DNA from 3 places in the Streptomyces sp. NPDC057002 genome. Region 2 is predicted to be linked to each of the others. Evidence: riboswitches for the same ligand, from Rfam matches in the RefSeq annotation. Region 2 holds a riboswitch; each other region holds the start of a gene.

Region 1 (9,809 bases), on a different contig from region 2:
TCATCGGTACGGATGTCACTGACTCCCTCGACACCCAGCTGCCCGCCGACGCCGGACGCGCCGACTATGAACGCATCGTCGTCATCACGCGGGAGACGCTGGTCAAGGCGAAGAAGGACATCCCCGACGCCTAGTGATGCCGCAGTGATGGCGTCGTCGTGAAGGAGCCGTCCCGTCTCGGCGCTGCCGTGTGGGACGGCTCCTCCCGTCATGGGTCGATGGGAGGCTCACCGACCACCCACCACTCATCGGTGTCTGCTTCGTCGAGTTGCAGGAGCAGGTCGTCGACGAGTCGGCCGAGTTCCGCCTCCTCGGTGCCCGTGAGGCTCGCGCGCTGCCCTTTGGTCGCGTACCAGTACTCCCTGACGATCGGGTTCTGGAAGATGCCCCGGACGTGCTTGAAGAACTCGTCCCTTCCCATGTTGCCGATGCGGTAGTAGCAGAGCAGGTTGGTGTACAGGGCGTTTGCGAAGAGGTACTGCCGACGCCGCTCAGGGGTGACGGGCCTCTCGAAGATGTCCAGGACCTCGGCGAGTTCGGTGTCGTCGATCGCCTTGCTCAACAGCTCCCAGTGCTGCCGCTGCTGCCTGGCCAGATTGGAGCGCTGCTGCGTGCGGGCGTGCTGTTCCAGCTGGTCCAGGCGTTCGTGCAGCGTGTCCATCGCCTGCTTCTGTGCCGCCATGGCGACGAGAGCGCCGGCCACCACGCCGAGGCCGGCCGCGGCAGCTGAGCGCAGTCCCTGTATCCCAAAATTCCGTGTGGCCATGTCAACCCCCGAGTCAGGCGGCCGTCCGCCGGTCGTCGGGATGCGGGTCGACTGGAGGGGACCGGCGAGCAGTGGGCGGCGCTTGCCGTCTCCCCAGAGTGCCGAGCGGCTCTGATCGGCGGGGAGGCGGAGAGGCGGCGCACGGAGGGAAGCGAGGGTCGCACGATCCGGCGCCTTGCCGAACGTCTGCCCCGCAAGTGCAGCTAACAATCGTTCACTTCGGCGCGATTCTTGCGGCTCGTATCCTGGTTCGGCATTCATTCTTCGTCCCTGTGCCGAGAACGCGAGCCGGTGCACGCGTCGGCGTGAGAGAGGTCGCACGGTGAGCCAGCCGAGCCCGAGTCCGAGTCAGAGCCCGAGTCCGCGGCAGATCCCGGTCGTGGTGCTGGCCGGATTCCTCGGATCCGGAAAGACCACGCTGCTCAATCATCTCCTCCACCGCAGCGGAGGCAGCCGGATCGGCGCGGTCGTCAACGACTTCGGGGCCATCGAGATCGACGCGATGGCCGTCGCGGGCGCGCTCGGCGACTCGACCGTCTCGCTCGGCAACGGATGCCTGTGCTGCGCCGTCGACGCCGGCGAACTGGATCTCTATCTCGAGCGGCTCACGGAGCCGTCCCTCGGCATCGACGTCATCGTCATCGAGGCCAGCGGTCTCGCCGAGCCGCAGGAACTCGTGCGGATGGTGCTCGCGAGCGAGGATCCGCGGATCGTGTACGGCGGGCTCGTCGAGGTCGTCGACGCCGCCGAGTTCGACGACACCCGGACCAGGCATCCCGAGATCGACCGCCATCTCGCGCTGGCCGACCTCGTCGTGGTCAACAAGGCCGACCGGGCGGCGGACGGCGAACGCGTCCTCGGGCTGGTCCGATCCCTCGTCGACCGCGCGGCCGTCGTCCCGGCCACCTACGGCCGGATCGACCCCGAGTTCCTCTTCGACTGCCGGCCGAGCGAGGAACGCGTCGGGCAGCTGTCCTTCGACGACCTGCACGAGACCGGAGCGGACAGCCATGCCGGGCATCTGCACAGCGCGTACGACAGCCTGTCGTTCGTCTCCCGGGAGCCCCTCGACCCACGCCGGCTGATGGAGTTCCTCGACAGCCGTCCCGAGGGGCTGTACCGGATCAAGGGGTACGTCGACTTCGGCCCCTACGACGTCCGCAACCGCTACGCCGTCCACGCCGTCGGACGGTTTCTGCGCTTCTACCCGGAGCCCTGGCCGGCCGGCGACGAACGCTTCTCCCAGCTGGTCCTCATCGGTTCCGGGATCGACACCGGCGCCCTCGACAAGCAGCTCGACGCGTGCCGCAGCGAGGCCCCACACGCCGATGAGCACGGCATGTGGGGCGTCCTGCGGTACGTACCGGGCACCGAGGAGGATCTCGCGGAGCCTGCCTAGGTGTGCTGTCCGGGCCCTCCGGAGTTCTCCTAGACCGGGCCCGCCACCACCCATACGGTCTTCGCCAGGGACACCCCCGAGCCGTCCCGCCGCGGGTCGATCTCGGGGAGGTCGACCGGAGTGCCGTTCTTCTGCGCGGCGAGGGCCGGGACCGGGCCCGCCCAGGCCAGGGACAGGCAGTCCTCGCCCTTCAGGAACCGCTGGCAGCGGACGCCGCCCGTGGCGCGGCCCTTGCGCGGGTACTGGTCGAGGGGGGTCACCTTGGCCGTCGTCTGGACGGAGTCGTCCAGCGTGCCGCGCGAGCCCGCTACGGTGAAGACCACGGCGTCCGCTGCCGGATCCACCGCCGTGAAGGAGATGACCTTCGCGCCCTCCGTGAGCTTGATGCCCGCCATGCCGCCCGCCGCGCGGCCCTGGGCGCGGACCTGCGCTGCCGGGTAGCGCAGCAGCTGGGCGTCGTCGGAGATGAAGATCAGATCCTCGTCGCCGGTACGCAGTTCCACCGCGCCGACGATCCGGTCGCCCTCCTTGAGGGTGATCACCTCGAGCTCTTCCTTGTGGGACGGATAGTCCGGCACCACACGCTTGACGACGCCCTGCGCCGTGCCGATCGCCAGGCCCGGCGACGACTCGTCGAGGGTCGTCAGACAGACCACCGTCTCGTCGTCCTCCAGGGAGACGAACTCCGCCAGCGGGGCACCCCCCGCGAGGTTCGGCATCGACACCGACTCCGGGAGCTGGGGCAGGTCGATCACGTTCAGCCGCAGCAGCCGGCCCGTCGAGGTGACCGCGCCCACCTCGCCACGGGCGGTGGCCGGCACCGCCGAGACGATCACGTCGTGCTTCACGCGCTCGGCGCCGGCGTCCTCCGCGAACGGCTCGCCGTTCGCCGTACGGGCCAGCAGGCCCGTGGAGGACAGCAGCACCCGGCACGGGGCGTCGGCCACCTGGAGCGGCACGGTCGCGACCGGCGTACCGCCCGCCTCCAGCAGGTCCGTACGCCGGTCGGTGCCGAACTTCTTGGCGACGGTGGCCAGTTCGGAGGAGACCAGCTTGCGCAGCTCGGCGTCCGAATCGAGGATCCGGGTCAGTTCCTCGATCTCCGCGTTGAGCCGGTCCTTCTCCGCCTCCAGCTCGATGCGGTCGAACTTCGTCAGACGGCGCAGCGGCGTGTCGAGGATGTACTGCGTCTGCACCTCGCTCAGCGAGAACTGCTCCATCAGGCGCTGCTTCGCCTGCGCGGAGTTCTCGCTGGAGCGGATGACGCGGATGACCTCGTCGATGTCCAGCAGGGCCGTCAGCAGGCCCTCGACCAGGTGCAGCCGGTCGCGCTTCTTGCCGCGGCGGAACTCCGAACGCCGCCGTACGACGTTGAAGCGGTGGTCGAGGTAGACCTCCAGGAGCTCCTTGAGGCCCAGCGTGAGCGGCTGGCCGTCGACCAGGGCCACGTTGTTGATGCCGAAGGACTCCTCCATCGGCGTCAGCTTGTACAGCTGCTCCAGGACCGCCTCCGGCACGAAGCCGTTCTTGATCTCGATGACCAGACGCAGGCCGTGCTGGCGGTCGGTGAGGTCCTTGACGTCGGCGATGCCCTGGAGCTTCTTCGAGCCGACCAGGTCCTTGATCTTGGCGATCACCTTCTCCGGGCCGACCGTGAAGGGCAGCTGGGTGACGACGAGGCCCTTGCGGCGGGCCGTCACGGTCTCCACGGCGACGGTCGCCCGCATCTTGAACGTGCCGCGGCCCGTCTCGTACGCGTCCCGGATGCCGGGCAGGCCGACGATGCGGCCGCCGGTGGGCAGGTCGGGGCCCGGGACGTGCTTCATCAGCGCGTCCAGATCCGCGTTCGGGTACCGGATCAGGTGGCGGGCGGCCGCGATGACCTCGCGCAGGTTGTGCGGCGGCATGTTCGTGGCCATGCCGACGGCGATGCCCGAGGCGCCGTTGACCAGGAGGTTCGGGAAGGCGGCGGGCAGGGCCACCGGCTCCTGCTCCTGGCCGTCGTAGTTGGGGTTGAAGTCGACGGTGTCCTCGTCGATGGAGTCCGTCATCAGGCTCGTCGCCTCGGCCATCCGGCACTCGGTGTACCGCATGGCGGCCGGCGGGTCGTCATTGCCCAGCGAGCCGAAGTTGCCGTGGCCGTCGACCAGGGGGACGCGCATCGAGAAGGGCTGGGCCATGCGCACGAGGGCGTCGTAGATCGACGCGTCGCCGTGCGGGTGCAGCTTGCCCATCACCTCGCCGACGACACGGGCGCACTTGACGTACCCGCGCTCGGGGCGCAGGCCCATCTCGCTCATCTGGTAGACGATGCGGCGGTGCACCGGCTTGAGGCCGTCGCGTGCGTCCGGCAGGGCGCGGGAGTAGATGACCGAGTACGCGTACTCGAGGAAGGAGCCCTGCATCTCGTCGACGACGTCGATGTCGAGGATCCTCTCCTCGTACGAGTCGTCGGGCGGCGGGGTCTTCGTGCTGCGGCGGGCCATCGCTGCCGGCTCCTTGCCTCTGCGATCCGGATCTGACGCCGACCATTGTGGACCGCCGCACTGACAACCGGGACCAGGACCCGGTCTCTGACGCCCGCCGCGCCGTCCGGGCCCGGCACAGCGGGTCACTCCGTCTCGCTCTCCGCGTACGCGCCCGGGAACTTCACCAGCGCTTCGCGCGCTTGCATACAGTGGCAGGACCGGCAGGAATCCGCGGTTGGAACGACCGCACCGCGATCGAAGGGACGTACATGCCCATGGGTCACACGGCCACAGCCCAGGCAGGCTCCGGGGGCCTGACAGCGACCGAGCACCGCCTGGCCAACGGCCTGCGCGTGGTGCTCTCCGAGGACCACCTGACCCCGGTCGCGGCGGTGTGCCTCTGGTACGACGTCGGCTCGCGCCACGAAGTCAAGGGGCGTACCGGCCTGGCTCACCTTTTCGAGCATCTGATGTTCCAGGGCTCCGCCCAGGTGAAGGGCAACGGACACTTCGAGTTCGTCCAGGGCGCGGGCGGCTCGCTGAACGGCACCACCAGCTTCGAGCGCACCAACTATTTCGAGACCATGCCCGCCCACCAGCTGGAGCTCGCCCTCTGGCTGGAGGCCGACCGGATGGGCTCCCTGCTGTCCGCGCTCGACGACGAGTCGATGGAGAACCAGCGCGACGTCGTCAAGAACGAGCGCCGGCAGCGCTATGACAACGTCCCCTACGGCACCGCCTTCGAGAAGCTGACCGCCCTCGCCTACCCGGAGGGCCACCCCTACCACCACACCCCGATCGGCTCGATGGCCGACCTGGACGCGGCGACCCTGGAGGACGCGCGCGCGTTCTTCCGCACCTATTACGCGCCGAACAACGCCGTGCTCTCCGTGGTCGGCGACATCGACCCGGAGCAGACCCTGGCCTGGATCGAGAAGTACTTCGGCTCCATCGCGGGCCACGACGGCAAGCCCGCTCCGCGTGACGGCGCGCTGCCGGAGACCATCGGCGAGCAGCTGCGCGAGGTCGTCGAGGAGGAGGTTCCGGCGCGCGCCCTGATGGCCGCCTACCGGCTGCCGCACGACGGCACGCGCGCGTGCGACGCGGCCGACCTGGCCCTCACCGTCCTCGGCGGCGGCGAGTCCTCCCGTCTCTACAACCGCCTCGTACGCCGGGACCGTACGGCCGTGGCGGCCGGGTTCGGCCTGCTGCGGCTCGCCGGGGCGCCCTCGCTGGGCTGGCTGGACGTGAAGACGTCCGGTGACGTGGAGGTGCCGGTCATCGAGACCGCCATCGACGAGGAGCTCGCCCGGTTCGCCGAGGAGGGCCCCACGGCCGAGGAGATGGAGCGCGCCCAGGCCCAGTTGGAGCGCGAGTGGCTGGACCGGCTCGGCACGGTCTCCGGACGCGCCGACGAACTGTGCCGGTACGCCGTGCTGTTCGGCGACCCGCAGCTCGCCCTGACCGCCGTGCAGCGCGTGCTGGACGTCACGGCGGAGGAGGTCCAGGAGGTCGCCAAGGCCCGGCTGCGGCCCGACAACCGCGCGGTGCTCGTCTACGAGCCCGTCTCCGACGAGACCGGCGAGGACGCCGAAAGCACCGAGGACACCGCAGCCGCGGCCACGAACGAGAACGAGGAGGCGGCCAAGTGACCGAGCTCGCCACGATGGACTTCCACCCGCAGCCGCAGGCGGGCGACGCCAAGCCGTGGGCCTTCCCGGCCCCCGAGCGCGGCACGCTCGACAACGGCCTCACCGTGCTGCGCTGCCACCGCCCCGGCCAGCAGGTCGTCGCCGTGGAGGTGCTGCTGGACGCGCCCCTGGACGCCGAGCCGGCCGGCCTCGACGGGGTGGCCACGATCATGGCCCGGGCCTTCTCCGAGGGCACCGACAAGCACTCCGCAGAGGAGTTCGCCGCCGAGCTGGAGCGCGCCGGCGCCACCCTCGACGCGCACGCCGACCATCCGGGCGTCCGGCTGAGCCTGGAGGTGCCGGCCTCCCGGCTCGCCAAGGGGCTCAACCTGATCGCCGACGCCCTCAGGGCGCCCGCGTTCGCGGACAGCGAGGTCGAGCGGCTGGTCGACAACCGCCTCGACGAGATCCCGCACGAGCTGGCCAACCCCGCCCGCCGTGCCGCCAAGGAGCTCTCCAAGGAGCTGTTCCCGGCGGGCGCGCGCATGTCGCGGCCCCGGCAGGGCAGCGAGGAGACGGTCGCCGCGATCGACTCCGCGGCCGTACGCGCCTACTACGAGAAGCACGTCCGTCCGGCGACGGCCACCGCCGTGGTCGTCGGCGACCTCACCGGCATCGACCTCGACGCGCTGCTCGGCGACACGCTGGGCGCCTGGACCGGCTCCTCGGCCGAGCCGCGTCCGGTGCCGCCGGTGACCGCCGACGACACGGGCCGGGTCGTCATCGTGGACCGCCCGGGCGCCGTCCAGACGCAGTTGCTGATCGGCCGGATCGGCTCGGACCGGCACGACCGCGTCTGGCCCGCCCAGGTGCTCGGAACGTACTGCCTCGGTGGCACCCTCACCTCCCGCCTGGACCGCGTCCTGCGGGAGGAGAAGGGCTACACCTACGGCGTACGGGCGTTCGCCCAGGTCCTCAGGTCCGCCCCGGACGGGACCGGTGCCGCGATGCTCGCCATCAGCGGTTCCGTGGACACGCCCAACACCGGCCCCGCCCTCGAGGACCTCTGGACGGTGCTGCGCACCCTCGCCGCCGAGGGGCTCACCGACGCCGAGCGGGACGTCGCCGTGCAGAACCTGGTCGGCGTGGCACCGCTGAAGTACGAGACGGCGGCGGCCGTCGCGAGCACGCTGGCGGACCAGGTCGAGCAGCACCTGCCCGACGACTACCAGGCCGCGCTGTACCGGCAGCTCGCCGCGACCGGCACCGTGGAGGCCACCGCGGCGGCCGTCAGCGCCTTCCCGGGGGACCGTCTGGTGACCGTCCTCGTCGGCGACGCGGCGCAGATCAAGGGCCCGGTCGAGGCCCTCGGTATCGGCGAAGTCGCCGTGGTCGCCGCCGAGTAGCGGGACGCGAGCGGCACGCGCGCGCAGGGGCCCTGGTTGTCTTCTAAGGCACCAGGGCTCCTTTATGCCCGAATTGGGATAGGAGTTGCCCGTCTGGCCTGTGGGATGCGCTACAAAAGCCGGGATCCGTTTGGGAATTGAAAGTGGCGCCGCTTAGCGTCGTCCGGGCTGTTCGTCAGGCAGTGCGCCGCACCCGCGGCACCGGACAGTCATCGCCGAGTCCCCGTACGGCGCGAGCCAGGGGAGCCGGGGACCCACCGCAGTCCCTGGGGTGAATCGGACGCCCGCGCGAGTCGCGAGGGGGTCCGTAGGAGACCTTCCTGCTCCGAACCCGTCAGCTAACCCGGTAGGCGAGAGGGAAGGAAAGGATCAGCCACTACATGGCGTTCACACGCGCCACCGGGAAGCACCGTCGTCCCAGCCGGATCCAGCGTCGCACGGCCCGCGCGGCGGGCGTCGCCGCCCTCGCCACCACCGGCGTCGTCGGCACCGTGGCCGCCCCGGCCTTCGCCGCGGAGCCCGCTGTCGAGCAGACGGGCCTCACTCCGGTCGTGACCATGGGCGACACCGTGGCCCAGAAGATCGACGCCCAGGCCGTCGCCCAGAAGCAGGCGGCCGAAGAGGCCGCCGCCAAGAAGAAGGCCGAGGAGGCCGCCCGCAAGCGCGCCGCCGAGGCGGCCAAGGAGGCCAAGGAGCGCGCTGAGGAGGCCCGCGAGGCCAAGGAGCGTGCCGCCCGCGAGGCCGAGCGCAAGCGCCTCAACACCTTCGTCTCCCCGATCTCCGGCTCGTACGTCTCCACCGGCTACAAGACCGGCGGCGCCGTCTGGTCCTCCGGCAGTCACACCGGTGTCGACTTCCACGCCTCCAGTGGCACGGCCGTCCACTCGGTCGGCATGGGCGAGGTCGTCGAGGCCGGCTGGGGCGGTTCCTACGGCAACCAGGTCGTGATCAAGATGAACGACGGGACGTACACCCAGTACGGCCACCTGTCGTCCAGCAGTGTCTCGGTGGGCCAGAAGGTCACCCCCGGCCAGCAGATCGGCCTGTCCGGCGCGACCGGCAACGTCACCGGCCCGCATCTGCACTTCGAGGCCCGCACCAGCCCCGAGTACGGCTCCGACATCGACCCCGTCGCCTACCTCCGCTCGCACGGCGTGGACGTCTGAACGTCCGACGGCGACTGCTCCGCTTCCCGAAAGCCCCGGCTCCCCGAGCCGGGGCTTTCGGCGTTCGCCACGGCCGACTGTCCAAAAAATATCCCTGGATTCCTGCCCGCCGTCGGAAATTCCGGCTCATTGCAATAGAGTCACGGAACACACGTCACCAGTCGACGTTTCACGGGGATTAAGCGGAGGTCGGTCATGCGTATTCCCGCGCACTCGGTGTGCACGGCCATCCGGGACGACATCGTCGCGGGTGTCTACGAGCGCGGCAGCCGGCTCACCGAGGAACTTCTCGCGCGCCGCTACGGCGTCTCGCGCGTCCCCGTCCGGGAGGCCCTGCGCACTCTGGAGGCCGAGGGCTTCGTGGTCACCCGGCGGCACGCGGGCGCGTGCGTCGCCGAACCCACCGAACAGGAGGCCGCCGACCTGCTGGAGATGCGCATGCTGCTGGAGCCGCTGGGTGCCGCCCGCGCCGCCCAGCGCCGCACCGAGGCCCATCTGAAGGTCCTGCGCGGCCTGGTCAGGCTCGGCCAGGAGCGCGCCCGCCGGGGCAACAGCGACGACCTGCGCTCGCTGGGCGGCTGGTTCCACGAGACGCTCGCCCAGGCCTCCGGCAGCCCCGCGCTGACCTCGATGCTCACCCAGCTCCGGCACAAGATCGCCTGGATGTACGCGGTGGATCCACCGGCCGGACCCGTGGAGTCCTGGGCCGAGCACGGCGCGATCGTGGACGCGGTGGCGCGCGGGGACAGCGAGCGCGCGCGGGCGGTCACGGCGCTGCACACCGAGCGCGCGACGGCCGCGCACCGGCTGCGTTTCGGCTCCGCCGGGGAGCGCGCCGAGCGTGTGAGGAACTCGCAACATGCCGTAAACACGGCAAGCCTGCGGCATTAACACGAGAGCCGTATACAAAGAGTGGGAAATTCGCGGGGGATTATTTCTGCTGCCCGCCGACAGGAAATGCACGGAAAAGGCG
Region 2 (9,809 bases):
CCCGGACGACGAGCCCTTCCTGGAACAGGCCCTGGCCGACCGCAGCCGCAACGTCCGGGCGACGGCGGCGGAGCTGCTGTCGGCGCTGCCCGGCTCGGCGCTCGCCGCGCGGATGGCGGTCAGGGCGGAGGCGTGTCTGGCCATCGACCACACACAGACCCCACAGATCACACCGACGATCGCCGTCGAAGCGCCGCACGAGTGCGATCCGGGCATGGAGCGCGACGGCGTCGTGGCGAAGGCCCCGGCGGGACGGGGAGAACGGTCCTGGTGGTTCGGCCAGTTGCTGGAGGCGGCACCGCTCGGGACCTGGTCGCGGCGGCTGGGCGGGCGGACCCCCCGGGAGATCGTGGCGCTGCCGGTGGCGGACGGCTGGCAGGGCGAACTGCACGCGGCATGGTGCCGGGCGGCGGTGCGCCAGCGGGACGCCGAATGGTCGCGCGCGCTGCTTGGCGAGCCCTCGGCGCCGGAGGCGGGCGGCCCTGGCGCGGTGTCCCTGGCCGAACGCGCCAAGCTGCTCGGCACGCTGGGCGCCGCCGAACGGGCCGAGTGGGTGGCCGGCTTCATCGCGACGCACGGTCTGTCCGAGGCCTTTCAGCTGCTCGGGGTGTGTGCGGTGCCGTGGTCGGGGCCGCTCGGCCGGGCGGTGGTGGACGCGCTCAACATCGCTCGGGACGCAGGGAGTTATCCATGGAGTTTCAGCGGGGTCATGGGCCTGGCCGAGCGCTGCCTCGACCCGTCCGAGGCCGGTCGCCTCGACGCCCTGCTGGCCGTACCGGACGAACCGGAGAACGCGTCTCCCGGAGCCGGCGGCTACTGGGCGGAGGCCTTCCAGCGCCTGGTCACGACCCTGCGGCTGCGCGCGGCGATGGCGGAGGAACTGGGCGTGTCATAGACCCGCGAGTACCGGACGACTACGCCAGGAACGGTCCCCGGCCGACAACAGGCCCACCAGGCACGGCACCGAAACCGACATCGACCCCGGCCCTGCCCCCGACACCGGCCTCACCCCCGACCAGCCGAAGCCGTCCCGGCCCCACCGCCGGAGGCCTACGCCCCAGCCGGCTGGCGTGCGTTGGTCCGGACCCACTCCACGATCGACGTCGTCGTCGCGCCGGGCGTGAAGATCTCCGCGACACCCTTCTCTTTCAGCAGGGGGATGTCCGCTTCGGGGATGATCCCGCCACCGAAGACCAGGATGTCCGCCGCGTCCCGCTCCTTGAGCAGTTCGATCACCGCCGCGAAGAGCGTGTTGTGCGCGCCGGAGAGGATGGACAGCCCGATCGCGTCGGCGTCCTCCTGGATCGCCGTGTCGACGATCTGCTCGGGAGTCTGGTGGAGCCCGGTGTAGATGACCTCCATACCGGCGTCACGCAGGGCCCGCGCGATCACCTTGGCCCCGCGATCGTGGCCGTCGAGCCCCGGCTTGGCCACCACTACGCGGATCGGACCGGCTGCCACACCCATCACTGCCTCCATGAAGCGAATACATCCATCCGTACCGACAAGTACCGCACACATCGGGCACGCAGTACACGCCGCACCGCACGGACACCCCGCCCCGCATCGTCCGGGCAAGTGAACGAACGTTATCTCCAGGATCCCGCAACCGGCAGTTTCGCGCTGCAGACCGAGGGGGAAATCACACGGTGGGACAAGCGCAAGGGGAGCCGCGACGAAGTCGCCGTACCGCCGCCGCACCCACCACGCACAGCGGCGGTACGGCACTTCGGCGAAGACACGCAGGGCAAGAACCGCACGTTCGGCACGTACCGCACGCAGGGGATCACTGGCGCCACACACGCCACACGCCTCACTCAGGCCCCACGGCACACGCGGCTCGGGTCGCTCACATGGTCATCGCCGACCGTCTTCGCGGCAGCTTTCCACGAGGGCACACGGGGGGCGGAGCCGTCCTTCCGCGTGCCGACAGGAGGTCGGCCATGAAGGTCACCAGGGCTGCTCTGCCCTTTCTTCCGTTCTGCCAGCGCCTGCTGCCGAGCCGGCTGACGGGACTCTCCCTGGCACTTCTGAAGGCCACCGCCCTGGAGATCGCGATCCTGGCCGGGCATCTCCTCCTCTACCCCTCCGGCATCACCCAGGAGCGGCGGGCCCCCGCCCGGGCACTGCCCCCGGTGGACGGTGCCGCCCAACTGCCCACGGAGGCCAAGCCCCCGGTCGTCCTGCTGCACGGCTTCATCGACAACCGCTCGGTCTTCGTCCTGCTGCGGCGCAGCCTCGCCCAGCACGGCAGGCAGCAGATCGAGTCCCTCAACTACTCGCCGCTGACCTGCGACATACGCGCCGCGGCCGAGCTGCTCGGCCGGCGCATAGAGGAGATCTGCGAGCGCACGGGGGCCCAGCGGGTCGATGTCGTCGGGCACAGCCTGGGCGGCCTGATAGCGCGTTACTACGTGCAGCGACTCGGCGGTGATGCCCGCGTCCGGACCCTCGTCACCCTCGGCACGCCGCACTCCGGAACCCGAGTCGCGCCCCTCGCGGACGCGCACCCCATCGTGCGCCAGATGCGCCCCGGCTCACCGGTGCTCGAGGAGCTCACTCGGCCCGCCCCGGACTGCCGTACGCACTTCGTCAGCTTCTGGAGCGACCTGGACCATGTGATGGACCCGCTGGAGACGGCCCGCATCGACCATCCCGATCTGACGGCGCAGAACGTACTCGTGACAGGCATCGGCCATCTCGCCCTGCCCGTGCACCCCGCAGTCGCCAACGGAATACGGCAGGTCCTCGACACGGCCCACCCGGGTGAACCGTCCGCCCATCACACCGGCGGCCTCACGGTGGCCTGACACCGGACTCGACGGATGCGCGCTTCGTGTCGAAACGTCGAACAAACTTCGAACACAAAGCCAAACCCGCGCCCGCCGTCCGCCAAAACACGGCCGAATGCCCGTTTCATGCGCGCGCGAAACCTGCCGAAGATTGTCGTGCCCGCGTACCGCCGGGTACAGTCGCCGCACTGCTCTGGCAGCCCCTGTTGTCGAGGCGAAAGAGAAGTTGGTGAACGACCGTCACCCGTCGGGGACCATGACCCCGGCTCCGGCTTCCGAGGCCGCCTCGGCGCATTACGCGTCGTACGGCACCCAGGAAGCCCAGTACGGCGACTTCACCACGTACGGCGACTACGCCGCCACTGGATTTGACGCCACCGGCGCCCACACGGCCGGTACGGACGGCGCCGGTTTCGACGCCACCGGGCACACCACCGCGACCTTCGCCAGCGACCCCCTCTTCGGCGACATGCCGGGCAGCGGCCCCGACACGGGCACGTACGACACCGGTCACTGGCCCACGGGCACGCACGAGAACCCGCACTACGACGCGTACGCGGCCCAGCACCACGCCGCCTACGACACGGGTGTCTACGACACGACCTCCTGGGCGGCCCAGCAGCAGCCGCTGTCGGTCATCCCGCCGCAGGCCGGGTCCCCCGACGCCACCGGCCAGTGGGACACCGGCGCCTGGCTCCAGCCCGACCAGTCCGGCAATCCGGCCGACCAGACCCAGCAGTGGGAATGGGGCACCCAGGCCTTCGACACGGGCACCTACGACGCCACGCAGTGGAACTCCGACGGCTCCGCCGCGCCGTCCCCCGACGGGTACGAGCAGCACGCGGACGCCTTCCACCAGCACGAGACGGCGACGTTCGAGCAGATCGGCTACGACGAAGCCACCGGGGCCCCCTACGACGACCCCGCCGCGGACGGCGCTGAGCAGGCCGCCACCGGCGAACTGCCCACCGTCACCCCGCTCCTGGACGGTCAGGAGGAGGTCGGCCCGCGCACCGCCGCACGGGCGGCCTCGCGCGCCGGGTCCCGCTCCCGCCGCCGTACACCCCCCAAGCGCTCGGCGCTGCTGACCATCGCGGTGCCCTCGGCGTGTGTGATGGGTGTCGCGGGGATCGCCGCCGCCTCTGTCGGCAGCCTCACCGAGGACAGCGCCGCGGAGGCGCAGACGACCGCGGCGGACGCGCAGCCGGTGCAGCCGGCCGCCGCCAACAACAAGCTGGACACGCAGCTGCAGAGCCTCTCCGCCGGAGCCGACGACTTCGCCGACCGGGCCAGCCGTACGCAGGAACGTATCGACCTCAAGGCTCAGCAGGCGGCCGAGCGGAAGCGGGCGGCGGAGGAGGCGGCCCGCAAGGAGCGGCTGCGCCCGAAGTTCGCCGTGCCGGTCGCCCGCCATGGACTCAGCGCCCAGTACGGCCAGTCCGGCATCAACTGGATGTCCCTGCACACCGGCATCGACTTCCCCGTCTCGTACGGCACGACCGTGATGGCGGCGACCGACGGCACCGTCCGCACCCAGTGGAACAGCGCGTACGGCAACATGCTGATCCTGACCGCGAAGGACGGCACGGAGACGTGGTACTGCCACCTCTCCACCTACACGGTCCCCTCCGGTACGAGCGTGAAGGCGGGCGATTCGATCGCGCGCTCGGGCAACTCCGGCAACTCGACCGGCCCTCATCTGCACTTCGAGGTGCGTCCGGGCGGCGGCTCGCCGATCGACCCGCTCCCGTGGCTGCGCAGCCACGGCGTCGACCCGACGTAACGTCCCGGCAGCCCCGTCGGTCCGGCCCCCGCCGGTCCGGCCGGCGGAGGCTCACCTCACAGGACTATCGCCGCACCGGGCTACAGCTTCTCCACCGGCGCGTACCGCAGCAGCAGCCGCTTCGGCTTGTCCCCGAAGTCGATCGTCGCCTCGGCGTTCGCGCCCGTGCCCTTGACCGCCACGACGGTCCCGAGCCCGAACTGGTCGTGCGTGACACGGTCCCCGACCCCAAGCGACACCACCGGCTTCTCGGAGGTGCGGCGTGTGGCGAAACCGGAGGCGCCCGACGCCGACGAACGCGAACGGGACGACGACAGCGAGGCCGCCACCGCGGAGACCGGCCCGGAGGACGCGGGCACGGTCGCACCGGTCCGCTTCCACTCCAGGTGGGTCGGCGGGATCTCCTCCAGGAACCGGGAGGGCGGGTTGTACGACGGCTGGCCCCAGGCGCTGCGCAGGGTGGAGCGCGTCAGATAGAGCCGTTCCCGCGCGCGCGTGATGCCCACGTACGCCAGGCGCCGCTCCTCCTCCAGTTCCTTGGTCTGGCCGAGGGCGCGCATGTGGGGGAAGACGCCGTCCTCCATGCCGGTCAGGAAGACGACCGGGAACTCCAGGCCCTTGGCGGTGTGCAGGGTCATCAGGGTGATGACGCCGTCGCCGTCCTCCTCGTCGGGGATCTGGTCGGAGTCGGCGACCAGTGCGACCTTCTCGAGGAAGTCGGCCAGGGTGCCCTGCTCGTCCTCGCCGCGCTCCTGCTCGAACTCCATGGCGACGGCGGCGAGTTCTTGGAGGTTCTCGATCCGGGTCTCGTCCTGGGGGTCGGTGGAGGCCTGCAGTTCGGCGAGGTATCCGGTGCGCTCCAGGATCGCCTCCAGCACGGTGGCGGGCCCGGCGCCGGACTCGACGACCGTACGGAGGTCCTCCATCAGCGTGTTGAACCGCTTGACGGCGTTGGTGGAGCGCGCGGCCATGCCGTACGCCTCGTCGACGCGCTTCAGCGCCTGCGGGAAGCTGATCTTCTCCCGCTGGGAGAGGGCGTCGATCATCGCCTCGGCGCGGTCGCCGATGCCGCGCTTGGGCACATTGAGGATCCGGCGCAGCGGCACCGAGTCCTCCGGGTTGGCCAGCACGCGCAGGTAGGCCAGGACGTCCCGGACCTCCTTGCGCTCGTAGAAGCGGACGCCGCCGACGACCTTGTAGGGCAGGCCGACGCGGATGAAGATCTCTTCGAAGACACGGGACTGGGCGTTGGTGCGGTAGAAGACGGCGACGTCGCCGGCCTTCGCCTCGCCGGCGTCGGTGAGACGGTCTATCTCGTCGGCGACGAACTGCGCCTCGTCGTGCTCGGTGTCGGCGACGTAGCCGGTGATCTGCGCGCCGGTGCCCGCGTTGGTCCACAGGTTCTTGGGGCGGCGGGACTCGTTGCGCTCGATGACCGCGTTGGCCGCGCTGAGGATCGTCTGGGTGGAGCGGTAGTTCTGCTCCAGCAGGATCGTCGTCGCGTCCGGGTAGTCCTCCTCGAACTGGAGGATGTTGCGGATCGTCGCGCCGCGGAAGGCGTAGATCGACTGGTCGGCGTCACCCACCACGCACAGCTCGGCGGGCGGCAGGTCGTCCGCGCTGGGCGGTACGTCGACGGGGTGCTCGGAGGTGCCCACGAGCTCCCGGACGAGGGCGTACTGGGCGTGGTTGGTGTCCTGGTACTCGTCCACGAGGACGTGGCGGAAGCGGCGGCGGTAGTGCTCGGCGACGTCAGGGAAGGCGCGCAGCAGGTTGACCGTCGTCATGATCAGGTCGTCGAAGTCGAGGGCGTTCGCCTCGCGCAGCCGCGACTGGTACATCGCGTAGGCCTGGGCGAGGGTCTTCTCGAAGCCGTCGCCGGCCTGGGCGGCGAAGTCCTCCTCGTCGATCAGCTCGTTCTTCAGGTTGCTGATCTTGGCGCTGAAGGACTTCGGCGGGAAGCGCTTGGGGTCGAGGTCCAGGTCGCGGCAGACCAGGGCCATCAGGCGCTTGGAGTCGGCGGCGTCGTAGATCGAGAAGCTCGAGGTGAAGCCGAGCTTCTTGCTCTCCCGGCGCAGGATGCGTACGCAGGCGCTGTGGAACGTCATCACCCACATGGCGTTCGCGCGCGGGCCGACGAGCTGCTCGACGCGCTCCTTCATCTCGCCGGCGGCCTTGTTGGTGAAGGTGATGGCGAGGATCTGGCCCGGGTGGACGTCCCGCTCGGCGAGCAGGTGGGCGATGCGGTGTGTGAGCACGCGGGTCTTGCCGGAGCCGGCGCCGGCCACGATGAGCAGTGGGGAGCCGGAGTGTGTGACGGCGGCGCGCTGGTTGTCGTTCAGCCCCTCCAGGAGCGTGGCGGCGTCCACCGGCGGGCGCGGGGCGCCGTCCCGGTAGTAGGCGTCGCGGTCCGGCGGTACGTCGAACTTCCCGCCGAACAGATCGTCCGGAACCGGCTCCGGTCCGTGATCGTCCTCGGGCGGCGGCGGGGGCTCGTCCGCGGGGCCCCGCTGGGCCTGGAGGTCCGCCAGGAAGCTGTCGTCAAAGAGGCTGCTCATCGCTCTCCGAGTCTAGGGCGCCCCACTGACAGCCCGCCGCCGCCCCGAGAACATCGCCGAAAGGACCCCCCTGTCACCCTCCAGGTGCACGTGATCACAGGCCGCTACGGACTTCACAATTGCGTATGAACAGTGACCAACCCCCCTCGATCGATCACTCTCGGCGACGCTCATGAGTAAGGTCACGGAAATGTATCGGGCATATCACCCATCAACCTTCACAAGGGCCACACGAGTTGGCTACCGTGCGAGGAGGTCACACGACCCCCACCGGCGAACGTCGCCGGGCCGCGTGGCCTCCGCCGAGTCAGGCGTGCCGCAGCGGCCGCCAGAGCCGGGGACCCAACCGAGACCCCGGGGTGAATCGGCCCGACTCCCTTTCCGGAGACGGCCGTAGGGCAACCCTTCCGAACCACCCGCCCGAACCCGACAGCTAACCCGGTAGGCGGAGCATGGAAGGAGTCGCCTCCCTTGGCGTCGCACCGCAAGTCGCGTCCTACGGGTTCGCGCGTTGCAGGCATACGGACCCCCGCCCTCGCGACGGCGGCCCTCACCTCCGTGGCCCTGCTGTCCCAGTCGGCCAACGCCGCCCCCGAGGCCGACGACAAGCCCAGCCTGGAGGAAGTCGAGAAGAAGGTCGACGACCTCTACCGCCAGGCGGGGTCCGCGACCGAGAAGTACAACGGCGCCAAGGAGAAGACCGCCAAGCAGCGCAAGCGCGTCGACACCCTCCTCGACGACGTCGCGAAGCGCACCCAGAAGCTGAACGAGGCGCGGGAGGAGCTGGGCACCTTCGCCGCCGCCCAGTACCGCACCGGCGCCTCCACCCCGGACACGGCGACGTTCCTGCTCGCGGACACCCCGCAGGACTACTTCGACCAGACCCAGCTGATGGACCGGATGACCGGCCGTCAGAAGGTGGCGGTCGACGACTACATCACTCAGCAGTCAGAGACGATGGAGAAGCGTCAGGAGGCCGCCGAGAGCCTCGAGACGCTCACCGAGTCGCAGGGCGACCTGAAGACGGCCAAGGCGACCGTCCAGCGGAAGCTCGCCGACGCCCGCGAGCTGCTGTCGAAGCTGACCGCCGAGGAGAAGGCGCGGCTCGCGGCGATCGAGAAGGAGAAGCAGGAGGAGGCCGCCCGCAAGGCCGCCGAGCTGGCCCGGCAGCAGGCCGAGCAGCAGAAGCAGCAGGAACAGGAACAGGAGGCCGCCCAGCAGCAGGACAGCGGCTCCTCCTCGACGGGTTCGTCCTCGTCGTCCACCGCGCCCGACTCCTCGTACGCCACCAAGGCCGACAAGGCGCTCGCCTTCGCCCGCGCCCAGATCGGCAAGCCGTACGTCTGGGGCGCCACCGGCCCCGGCTCCTACGACTGCTCCGGCCTCACCCAGGCCGCCTGGAAGGCCGCCGGGGTGACCCTGCCGCGCACGACGTACGACCAGGTCAACGCCGGCACCACGGTCCCCCTGGCCGACGCCCGGCCCGGTGACCTGGTCTTCTTCTACGACGATGTCACCCACGTCGGCATCTACATCGGCAACGGCATGATGATCCACGCTCCGAAGCCCGGCACGTATGTGCGCGAGGAGTCGATCTACTACGACGGCGAGTCGTCGATCCACAGCGTGGTGCGGCCGGCCTGACGGGTCTCGCAGGTTTTTGGGACCCCGCGCGCGTGGCCTGCCCGTAACGCGCGCGGGGCCTCCTAGCATCGGCCCCATGCCCGGCCACTCCCCCTCCGTCGCCTGGTGGGCGCAGCGTGCTCCGGCGGCCAGTGCCGCCGTGCTGGCGACCGGCACCCTGTCGGTCGGTCTGGAGCTGGCGGGGTACGAGGTCCTCTCACGCATCACCCTCGGCCTGGCCTGCGCGGCCTGGCTGCTGTTCGCCGCGGACTTCACCCTGCGGCTGCTGCGGGCCGGGACCAGGTGGCGGGCGTATACGCGCAGGCCGGGCGTCCTCGAGAGCGTGACGACGACCGCCCTCACCACCGTGGCGGCGACGGCCGTCCTGGGCACCGCCTTCTCGGCGGCCGGCTCCCAGGCTCTGGCCGTGACGCTGCTGGTGCTCGCCGTGCTGCTCTGGCCGGTGCCGCTCGTCCTCGTCCCGCAGGGCGGGGAGCGGCGCAGGCCCGGGACGGTGTTCGCGCGCTGCATGGCCACACAGGGGCTCGCCGTGCTCGGCGCCACGCTGGCCGCGGCCGAGTCGGCGGACTGGCTCGCGCACGCGGCGCTGGTGCTGTTCTGGCTGGGGCTGGTGCTGTACGTCCTCGCCCTGGTCCGTTTCGATGTGCGCCAGGTGGCCGAGGGGATCGGCGATCACTGGCTCGCGGGCGGGGCGCTCGCCCTCTCGGCGCTCGCCGGGGCGCGGCTGATCAGCGCCGACAGCGCGCGTCTGTACCTGTGGAACGAAGACGACCGGGACGTCCTGCGCACCGTGACCGTGGTGCTGCTCGTGCTCGCGCTGGTCTGCTACGCCGTCCTGCTCGCCGGCGAGTTCCTGTGGCCCCGGCCCCGCCATGACGTCCGCCGCTGGGCGACCGTGTTCACCTGGGCCAAGACGGGGACGGCGGCACTGGCCGTCGCCGTCGCCGTCGACGTCTCCTGGCTGGACGGCTTCGGGGAGGCGTTGCTGTGGATCGCGGTGGCCGCGTGGCTCGTGGCCGCCGCGTGGACGGC
Region 3 (9,809 bases), on a different contig from region 2:
CCCTCTACGACACGATGCGCTACGTCACGTGTGACGTGGAGACGGTCTGTCTGGGCCAGGCCGGGGCGGCCGCCACGGTGCTGCTGGCGGCGGGCACGCCGGGCAAGCGGTCCATGCTGCCGGACGCGCGTCTGGTGATCCATCAGCCCGCCCTGCCCGAGCCCGTCCAGGGACAGGCCAGCGATCTGGCGATCCAGGCCGACGAGCTGATGCGGATCCGGACCCGCATGGAGGAGATGCTCGCGCGGCACACCGGCCGCACCCGGGAACAGGTGAGCGAGGACATCGAGCGGGACAAGATCCTCACCGCCCAGGAGGCGGTGGAGTACGGCCTGGTGGACCGGATCATCCCCAACCGCAAGGCCACCATGGCCGCGCCGACCGGAAGGTGAGCCGCCGGTGCTGCCGCCCGAACTGCCTCCACTGCCCGCCCTGACCCGCGCGGAGGCGGAGCTGATCGACCGTTACCTCGAGGTCGTGGACCTGCTCGGCCGGATCAATCCGGCGCTGCACGGCGACACCTATCGCGGACTGCGCGCCGCCCAGGCCCTGGTCGGCAAGGCGGCCGCACTGCGTGACGCGCTGGCCGTGATGCACCAGCGGGGCGAGACGGAACTGCACGCCGACACTCTGGCCCGGGCCCTGCGGGTGCTGGACGGCGAGCGCCGCACCGCCCGCGTCACCCTGCCCCCGGAGTCCGTCGGTTGACCCTGATCCGGCTGATCCGTCGGCCCGGACGCCCGCTCTGTCGACGTGGCGTCCGGGCCTGAGTCGAAACGGGCCAAACGACGTACCGCTGTTCGGAGTAGACGGGACACCAATTTTTGGACCGTCACGGTTGCGCGACGCGAGGGGCGGAGGGGCGGAATAGGACATTCCGTCGCTGGTCCGGCGGTGCGCGGGGTGGTGGACACCGGCTCGAACACAGACGTGTCCACCCGAACGGGTGAGTGGTGAGTAACAACACAAATCCCCGGTTCCGTTGGGATTTCATGACAACCATCAGTCAAGATCCCTGACTGACGACAAGCCCCCGCCACAGCGGCGGGGCGATCCGGGCGGACGCCGAGTCCTGCCGCCGCCTGGATGACCGGTCGACAGGAGTGGATCGGCAGGAGTGGAGGACCCAAGCACGACGGGTCGCCGGGACGGTCACGCCATGACCGGACCCGAGCAGCCCTTGGGGTGAAGCCGCGTCAGCGGCCGGGCAACTTCGCCAGCCCGAATCCGACAGGTCATCCTTCACAGGCGGCTGACGAAGGGTTGCGCATGACTGCGCTCAATCGTGTCCCGTCGCTCATGGTCCGGGCCGGTACGGCCTCGGCCCTCACCATCGCCGCCGTGGGCGGCTCCATCGTGGCCCCCGGCTTCGCCTCCGAGGCATCGGCAGCCACGTCGGCGACCAAGGCACTCCAGATAGCGGCCTCGAAGAAGGGATCGCCCTACAAGTACGGCGCCACCGGCCCGCACCGGTTCGACTGCTCGGGCCTCACGCTGTACTCGTTCAAGAAGGTCGGCAAGAAGCTGCCGCGCACGGCCGCCCAGCAGTACAACAAGACCCGCCACATCTCCGCCCAGAACCGCAAGGCGGGAGACCTGGTGTTCTTCCACTCGGGCCGGAACGTGTACCACGTCGGTATCTACGCGGGTAAGAACAAGCTCTGGCACGCCCCGAAGAGCGGGGACGTGGTGCGGCTGCAGAAGATCTGGACCAAGAGCGTCTGGTACGGGCGCGTGAAGTGATCCACCCGGCGTGGGGGGGGGGCGGGGCGGCGCCCCCCCCCCCCCCCCCCCCGGGCCCCCGGCCCGCCGCGGGATAGACCCCCCGCGCACCGCCCCCGCCCACCCCCACCCCCCCCCCTCGGGGGGGGTGGGGGGGGCCGCCGCCCCCCTCCCCCCCCGCGGGGGGGGGGGCGGGCCCCCCCCCCCCCCCCCCGGGGGGGGGGGGGGGCCCCCCCCCCCCCCCCCCCCACGCCGGGAGCGTGACACGGGCTCAAGTGGCTACTCATCGCGCCATGGCCGAGCACAGTCCCTGCAGCGCGCCGACCGCGACTTCGTCGAGCTGCTCCAGGAGCTGCGGGTCAGCCACGACGGGCCTGATCGTGCTGGTGTTCGCTTTCAGCGGTTCCGTGCTGCTGGTCTGCGTCGGACTGTGGGGCGTGCTCCCCCGGCTGGTGCGACGGGCGGGGCTGCGGGAGGAGACGAGCGGCGGCCGCGAGGAGCCGGAGCCCGCCGTCGGGGAGGCGGCGCCCCAGGGCACCGTCAGGATCCCCGCACCGCGCCGGTGACAGGCTCTGCGGGGACGGTGGCGCGGACGTCGGTCGCGCCGGCGGGAGTGCGCGCACTCGAGGGCGGCACGCTGCGCTGAGGCTACGGTTCCTGCTGTCCCGCCGCCGTCACGGGCTCGGCCGGGACGGTCCACGGAAGTTCGACGGAGATGGTCTTGCCGCCCTCACGGGTGGGGCGGATCCTGAGCCTGCCTCCGCATTCGACGGTCAGCCAGCGGATGATGACCAGACCGCGGCCGTTGTCCTGCTGGACGGCGGCGGGGAGCCGTCTGGGGAGCCGCGGGTGACTGTCCGTGACCCCGATGCGCAGCCGTTCGTCGCGGTCGAGCACGAGGTCCACCGTGAACGTGGGCGACTGCCCGAAGGTGTGCTGGACGGCGTTGGTGGCGAGCTCGGAGATGATGAGCCGGATGGTGTCGGACACTTCCGTGCCCGCCGGCAGGCCCCACTCCGCCAGCGTGTCCACGACGTGGGCACGCGCTGCGGAGACCGAGGCGGGATCGCTCGGCAGAGTGACGGATGTTTCCAAATGGTCTGCCATGGCGACGTCGTCCCTTTCCCACGGGACCGCAGCCCGACACGGAGCGGACGGTTCGAGTACGGTCCCGGACTGGTGCTTCGCCGCCAGAGTGCCACCAGAACACCCGCGAAGGGCGGCGATCCACCAAGATATGCATATATCTGTCGCTCAAAGCGGTGAACTCTACGACGCGAGACCGTATTTGGGTGGCTCGGAAGGAGTAAGGAGAAGCCCATGCAGCACGGTCCCGCGGTGCGCCGCCGGAAACTGGGCGCCGAACTGCGCGCGCTGCGCACCTCGGCGGGCCTCACCAGCGGTGAGGCGGCCCGGCTGGTGGGCTGGCACCAGTCCAAGGTCAGCCGGATCGAGACGGGCACGAGCGGGGTGAAACCGGCCGATGTGCGGTTACTCCTCGACGCCTACGGTGTGACGGACTCCCAACTTCGCGAGCTGCTCCTGGTACTGGCGGGGTCCGACGACGGGGGCGGCAGACACCACTGGTGGCACGCCTACCGCGGGGTGCTGCCGCCGACCTACCGGGACTTCATCAGCCTGGAGTCCCAGGCCACCGCGATGCGCACGCTGGAGACCACCGTCGTCCCGGGGCTGCTCCAGACGCCCGAGTACGCGCGTGCGGTGACGAAGGCCGCGGTGGAGGGGCTGCCGGAGGACCGGCTGGACACGCTGGTCGAGGTGCGACTGGCCCGGCAGGACGTGCTGCGCGCGGATCCGCCGCTGGAACTGAGCGCCGTCCTGGACGAGGCCGTGCTGCGGCGGGAGGTGGGCGGGCCCGGGGTCATGGCCCGGCAGCTGGAACGGCTGGTCGAGGCGGCGCGCCTGCCCCAGGTGCGGCTCCAGGTACTGCCGTTCGCCGCCGGTGCGCACATCGGCGTCACCGGCCCTTTCGTTATTTTCTCATTTTCGAGCACTTCTGATCTGAACGTAGTTGTTCTCGACCACTTGACGAGTAGCCTCTACCTCGAACGGAAAGAAGACCTCCAGGCCTACACGGAGGCCTTCAACGCCCTTCAGATCCACGCCCTTTCGCCCGAGGACTCGTTGGATTTCATCGCCGGGACAGCCGCCGGCGCGTAAGGAGGCACCATGCGTGCACTGCCTCGTCATGTCCCCTCAAGCACCGAACTGCACGGTGTGCGGTGGTTGCGCAGCAGCTACAGCACCGGCGCGAACAACTGCGTCGAGACCGCGTGTCCGGACACCCCACCCTGGGCCGGACTGTTCGCCGTGCGCGACTCCAAGGACCCGGCCGGGCCCGCGCTGCTCTTCTCGCAGAGGAGCTGGGCGGAGTTCACGGCCGCGGTCGACCGCATCTGACCGTTTCTGATCGGTCCATCACCGTTCAGTCCGTCACTGTTCAGTCCGTCACCGTTCAGTCCGTCATCGTGCGACGCCCGGCCGTGTCACGCCGACTCATGGTCGCGTCTCGCCGATCAGCCGTACAGCGCGTTCGATCTGTTCCCCGGTCAGGTCCGCGCGGGCGGTCAGCCTGAGTCGTGAGATGCCGTCGGGCACGGAAGGAGGACGGAAGCAGCCCACGGCCAGGCCCGCCGCGCGGCACTCGGCCGCCCAGCGCACGGCGTCCTCGGGGGAGGGCGCACGCACCGAGACCACCGCGGCGTCCGGACGTACCGCTTCCAGACCCGCGGCGGTCAGGCGTGCGTGCAGTTCGCTCGCCACCGCGCGGGCCCGGGCCGCCCGTTCCGGTTCGCGGCGCAGCAGCCGCAGGGCCGCCAGGGCCGCCCCCGCCGCCGCGGGGGCGAGCCCCGTGTCGAAGATGAACGTCCGTGCCGCGTTGACCAGGTGGTCGATGACCCGGGCGGGGCCGAGGACGGCTCCGCCCTGGCCGCCGAGCGACTTGGACAGCGTGACCGTCACGACGACGTCGTCGGCGCCCGCGAGCCCCGCCGCGTGCGGGGCGCCGCGGCCGCCGTCGCCGAGGACGCCCAGGCCGTGGGCGTCGTCGACCACCAGCCCGGCGCCGTGCTCCCGGCAGGCCGCGGCGAGTTCCGCGAGCGGAGCCGCGTCGCCGTCCACCGAGAAGACCGTGTCGGACACCGTGATCGCCGCGCCCTCGTGTGCCGAGAGCGCCTTGCGCACGGCGTCCGGCTCGGCGTGCGCCACCACCTGGGTCGTACCGCGGGCCAGCCGGCAGCCGTCGATGAGCGAGGCGTGGTTGCCCGCGTCGGAGACGATCAGTGAGCCGTGCGGGGCCAGCGCGGTGACCGCCGCGAGGTTGGCCGCATAGCCGGAGGAGAAGACGAGGGCCGCCTCGGCACCGCAGAATCCGGCCAGTTCCGCTTCCAGTTCCGCGTGCAGTTCGGTACTCCCGGTGACGAGGCGGGAGCCGGTCGAACCGCCGCCCCAGACCCGCGCGGCACGTGCCGCGCCCTCGGTGACCTCGGGGTGCCGGGCCAGTCCCAGGTAGTCGTTGCTCGCCAGATCGAGAAGCGGTGAGGCGGCCGGACGGGGGCGCAGAGTCCGTACGAGTCCGGCGCGGCGGCGCACTCGCGCCTGCTCGTCGATCCAGCCGAACGCCATGGGTGGTCCTCCGGGAATTTTGTAGGCAGTGCACAGACACTAGCGGGACCACCAGCAGGTCAGTATGTGGCAATACCCACACCTCGAAGCGACTCTGTTGTGCGAACTCTCCTTGGCCCGGAGCGGGTCCGTAGGACAGGATCGGCTCTCATGGACCTGCTGAACACGCTGGTGGACAAGGGGCTTCGGCGCGAGCTGCCGACCCGCGAAGAGGCACTCGCCGTCCTCGCGACATCCGACGACGACCTGCTGGATGTGGTGGCCGCGGCCGGGAAGGTGCGCCGGCACTGGTTCGGCCGACGGGTGAAACTCAACTATCTCGTCAACCTGAAGTCCGGCCTCTGCCCCGAGGACTGCTCCTACTGTTCGCAGCGGCTCGGCTCCCAGGCCGGGATCCTGAAGTACACCTGGCTCAAACCCGACCAGGCCTCCGACGCGGCGGCGGCCGGCGTGGCCGGGGGCGCCAAGCGCGTGTGCCTGGTGGCCAGCGGGCGCGGTCCGACCGACCGGGACGTGGACCGGGTCTCCGACACGATCAAGGCGATCAAGGAGAGCAACGAGGGCGTCGAGGTGTGCGCCTGCCTCGGACTGCTCTCCGACGGGCAGGCCGAGCGGCTGCGCGAGGCGGGCGCCGACGCCTACAACCACAACCTCAACACGTCCGAGGCGACGTACGGGGAGATCACGACCACGCACACGTACGCCGACCGTGTGGACACGGTCGAGAAGGCCCACGCGGCAGGCCTCTCCGCCTGCTCCGGGCTGATCGCGGGCATGGGCGAGTCGGACGAGGACCTGGTGGACGTCGTCTACTCGCTGCGCGAGCTGGACCCGGACTCGGTTCCGGTCAACTTCCTGATCCCGGTCGAGGGCACCCCGCTGGCGAAGGAGTGGAACCTCACCCCGCAGCGCTGCCTCAGGATCCTCGCGATGGTGCGCTTCGTGTGCCCGGACGTCGAGGTGCGCATCGCGGGCGGCCGGGAGGTCCATCTGCGCTCGATGCAGCCGCTCGCCCTGAACCTGGCCAATTCGATCTTCCTCGGCGACTACCTGACCACCGAGGGCCAAGCGGGCAAGGCCGACCTCGAGATGATCGCGGACGCCGGGTTCGAGGTGGAGGGCACCGACCAGGTGACGCTGCCCGAACACCGGTCCGGCGGCTGCCACGACGGCGGCGGGGTCTGCGGTTCCGAGGGTGGTGGAGGCTGCGGCTCCGACGCCGCCCCGGAGGCCTCCGAGCCCCGTACGGCCGCCGATGCCCGGACCGACCTGGTCGCCGTCCGCCGCAGGGGCGCCGGAACGGACCTCGCGCCCAATGCCTGAACGGACCCCGCCCGAGCTGACGGTGCCCGAGCTGCTGGAGCTCGACCGGCGGCATGTGTGGCATCCGTACGGCCCGATGCCCGGACGGCAGGAACCGCTCGTCGTGGAGTCGGCGAGCGGGGTGCGGATGCGGCTCGCCGACGGCTCGGGAGAGCTGGTCGACGGCATGTCCTCCTGGTGGTCCGCGATCCACGGCTACAACCACCCGGTGCTCAACGAGGCGGCGCGCGGGCAGCTGGAGCGGATGAGCCATGTGATGTTCGGCGGGCTCACCCACGAGCCCGCCGTACGACTGGCGAAGCTTCTTGTCGACATGTCTCCCGAGGGTCTGGAGCATGTCTTCCTCGCCGACTCGGGGTCCGTGTCGGTCGAGGTCGCGGTCAAGATGTGCCTGCAGTACTGGCGTTCGCTGGGCCGTCCCGGCAAGCGGCGGCTGCTGACCTGGCGCGGCGGCTACCACGGGGACACCTGGCAGCCGATGTCGGTGTGCGATCCCGAGGGCGGGATGCACGACCTGTGGACCGGGGTGCTCCAGCGTCAGGTGTTCGCGGACGCGCCGCCCGCCGAGTACGACGAGGCGTACGCCGAGCACCTGCGCGGCATGGTCGAGCGGCACGCCGACGAGCTGGCCGCGGTGATCGTCGAGCCGGTGGTGCAGGGCGCGGGCGGGATGCGCTTCCACTCACCCGCCTATCTGCGGGTGCTGCGGGAGGTGTGCGACGCGCACGACGTGCTGCTGGTGTTCGACGAGATCGCGACCGGGTTCGGCCGTACGGGCGCGCTGTTCGCTGCGGAGCACGCGGCCATGACGCCGGATGTGATGTGCGTGGGCAAGGCGCTGACCGGCGGCTATCTGACCATGGCGGCGACGCTGTGCACCGCGCGGGTGGCCGACGGCATCTCGCGGGGCGAAGTGCCGGTGCTCGCGCACGGCCCGACCTTCATGGGCAATCCGCTGGCGGCGTCCGTGGCCTGTGCCTCGATCGAGCTGCTGCTCGGCCAGGACTGGCTCGCGGAGGTCAAGCGGATCGAGGCGGGGCTGCGGGACGGGCTCTCGGGGGCCTCGGAGCTGCCCGGTGTGACGGATGTGCGGGTCCTCGGCGCCATCGGGGTCGTGCAGCTGGACCACGCCGTGGACATGAACGCGGCCACCGAGGCGGCCGTACGCGAGGGCGTGTGGCTGCGGCCCTTCCGCGATCTGATCTACACGATGCCGCCGTACATCACGGGCGACGCGGATGTGGCGCGGATCGCGCGGGCGGTGTGCGCGGCGGCGCGGGAGGGATGACATGTCGGTACTGATGATCACGGGCACGGGCACGGAGGTCGGCAAGACGGTCGTGACCGCCGCCGTCGCCGCGGCGGCGAGAGCGGCCGGCCGGTCCGTGGCCGTGCTGAAGGCCGCGCAGACGGGTGTACGGCCGGACGAGCCGGGGGACGCCGCCGAGGTCGCGCGGCTCGCGGGCGCCGTGACGACGGCCGAACTCGCCCGGTACCCCGAGCCGTTGGCGCCCGCCACGGCCGCCCGCCGGGCCGGTCGTACCCCGGTGCATCCGCGGGAGGTCGCGGAAGCCGCCGCCAAGCTGGCCACCGAGCACGACCTGGTGCTGGTCGAGGGGGCCGGCGGACTGCTCGTACGGTTCGACGCGGCCGGCGGCACGCTGGCGGACGCGGCCCGGCTGCTGTCGGCGCCGGTGCTGGTCGTGGCGCCGGCGGGGCTCGGCACATTGAACACGACGGAGCTGACAGCGCGTGAACTCCGCTCCCGTGGGCTCGACCTGGCCGGCATCGTGATCGGGAGCTGGCCCGCGGCTCCGGATCTCGCCGCGCGCTGCAATCTCGCGGACCTGCCGGACGTTGCCGGAGCGCCGTTGCTGGGCTCCGTTCCCGCCGGGGCCGGGGCCCTCTCCCCCGCCGCCTTCCGATCGGCCGCGCCGCACTGGCTGGCGCCTCGTCTGGACGGTACATGGGACGCGGAGGCGTTCCGGGTGCGGGAGGCGCCCCCGGTGTCCTGAGTCCCGGCGGGCGCGCGGTGAAACCGAGGCGGACGTGATCGCGTGTTGAACTACGTACGTGATCACCTCTGGAGGGAACGCCTTGCACGCGACACACTCACGCCCGTCCCGCCGTACGGCCCTCGTCGTGGGCGCGGCCGCCGCTCTCTCGCTCGGCGGCGGCACGGCCCACGCGTTACCCGGTACCGGTGGCGTCACCGCACGGCTGAGGGAGCTCGAACAGAAGCACACCGCACGGCTGGGCGTCTACGCCCGCAATCTGCGCACGGGCCGGACCGTGGCCTACCGGGCGGACGAACGCTTCCCGATGGCCTCGGTGTTCAAGACGCTGGCCGCGGCGGCTGTCCTGCGGGACCTCGACCGCGACGGCGAGTTCCTGGCCAAGCGCGTCCACTACACCCAGGACTACGTGAAGAAGTCGGGGTACTCCCCCGTCACCGAGAAGAACGTCGCGACCGGTATGACCGTCGCCGAACTCTGCGACGCCACCATCCGCTTCAGCGACAACACCGCGGGCAATCTGCTGCTCGTGGAGCTGGGCGGACCGACCGCCGTCACGCGCTTCTGCCGCTCGGTCGGTGACGGGGTCACCCGGCTCGACCGGTGGGAGCCCGAGCTCAACTCCGCGGAACCGTGGCGCGTGACCGACACGACCTCCCCGCGCGCCGTCGGCCTGACCTACGCCCGTCTGGTGCTCGGCGACGCGCTGGAGCCCCGGGACCGCGCGCGGCTCACGGACTGGCTGCTGCGCAACACCACCAGCACGGAGAAGTTCCGCAAGGCGCTGCCCGCCGACTGGCTGGTCGCCGACAAGACCGGCGGAGGACGGTACGGCGGCAACAACGACGTGGGCATCACCTGGCCGCCGGACGGTCCGCCGATCGTGATGTCCGTCCTGACCACCCAGCCGGAGGAGGACGCCGCAGCCGACAACCCGCTGGTGGCCTCGGCCGCCGCGTTGCTGGCGTCGGAACTCGGCTAGGGAGCGCGGGGTGAGGGGTGGCCGGTCGTGGGACGCCTGGCTCGTCGCGGGCGCCGTCGGTGTCGCCGGCCTGCTGGCCCTGCACTCCGCCGTGCCGAACGGGGTCGGGCGGCTCGGAAGCC

Evidence for each region. Region 2 has a riboswitch for cyclic di-AMP ahead of ACFT32_RS16430 (NlpC/P60 family protein). Riboswitches for the same ligand answer to the same signal wherever they lie in the genome.
Region 1: it holds a riboswitch for cyclic di-AMP, as region 2 does, so the genes downstream of both, ACFT32_RS38695 (M23 family metallopeptidase) here and ACFT32_RS16430 (NlpC/P60 family protein) in region 2, are expected to answer to the same signal.
Region 3: it holds a riboswitch for cyclic di-AMP, as region 2 does, so the genes downstream of both, ACFT32_RS08525 (C40 family peptidase) here and ACFT32_RS16430 (NlpC/P60 family protein) in region 2, are expected to answer to the same signal.

The regions. Positions count from the first base shown of each region.
Region 1 is NZ_JBHURZ010000010.1:240,638-250,446, reverse strand. It holds gene ACFT32_RS38725 (hypothetical protein) at 1-134, shown strand, start outside; gene ACFT32_RS38720 (DUF6082 family protein) at 209-766, opposite strand; gene ACFT32_RS38715 (CobW family GTP-binding protein) at 1,089-2,165, shown strand; gene ACFT32_RS38710 (DNA topoisomerase (ATP-hydrolyzing) subunit A) at 2,195-4,651, opposite strand; gene ACFT32_RS38705 (M16 family metallopeptidase) at 4,903-6,285, shown strand; gene ACFT32_RS38700 (M16 family metallopeptidase) at 6,282-7,670, shown strand; cyclic di-AMP (ydaO/yuaA leader) riboswitch at 7,874-8,038, shown strand; gene ACFT32_RS38695 (M23 family metallopeptidase) at 8,051-8,836, shown strand; gene ACFT32_RS38690 (GntR family transcriptional regulator) at 9,032-9,727, shown strand.
Region 2 is NZ_JBHURZ010000003.1:422,473-432,281, reverse strand. It holds gene ACFT32_RS16455 (DUF5691 domain-containing protein) at 1-895, shown strand, start outside; gene ACFT32_RS16450 (cobalamin B12-binding domain-containing protein) at 1,051-1,467, opposite strand; gene ACFT32_RS16445 (esterase/lipase family protein) at 1,944-2,810, shown strand; gene ACFT32_RS16440 (M23 family metallopeptidase) at 2,908-4,575, shown strand; gene pcrA (DNA helicase PcrA) at 4,656-7,133, opposite strand; cyclic di-AMP (ydaO/yuaA leader) riboswitch at 7,438-7,596, shown strand; gene ACFT32_RS16430 (NlpC/P60 family protein) at 7,605-8,777, shown strand; gene ACFT32_RS16425 (hypothetical protein) at 8,854-9,809, shown strand, end outside.
Region 3 is NZ_JBHURZ010000002.1:89,024-98,832, reverse strand. It holds gene ACFT32_RS08535 (ATP-dependent Clp protease proteolytic subunit) at 1-392, shown strand, start outside; gene ACFT32_RS08530 (hypothetical protein) at 400-708, shown strand; cyclic di-AMP (ydaO/yuaA leader) riboswitch at 1,054-1,266, shown strand; gene ACFT32_RS08525 (C40 family peptidase) at 1,270-1,743, shown strand; gene ACFT32_RS08520 (hypothetical protein) at 2,103-2,288, shown strand; gene ACFT32_RS08515 (ATP-binding protein) at 2,371-2,829, opposite strand; gene ACFT32_RS08510 (helix-turn-helix domain-containing protein) at 3,043-3,903, shown strand; gene ACFT32_RS08505 (DUF397 domain-containing protein) at 3,913-4,143, shown strand; gene ACFT32_RS08500 (8-amino-7-oxononanoate synthase) at 4,240-5,367, opposite strand; gene bioB (biotin synthase BioB) at 5,518-6,690, shown strand; gene ACFT32_RS08490 (adenosylmethionine--8-amino-7-oxononanoate transaminase) at 6,683-7,978, shown strand; gene bioD (dethiobiotin synthase) at 7,980-8,705, shown strand; gene bla (class A beta-lactamase) at 8,788-9,687, shown strand; gene ACFT32_RS08475 (endonuclease/exonuclease/phosphatase family protein) at 9,698-9,809, shown strand, end outside.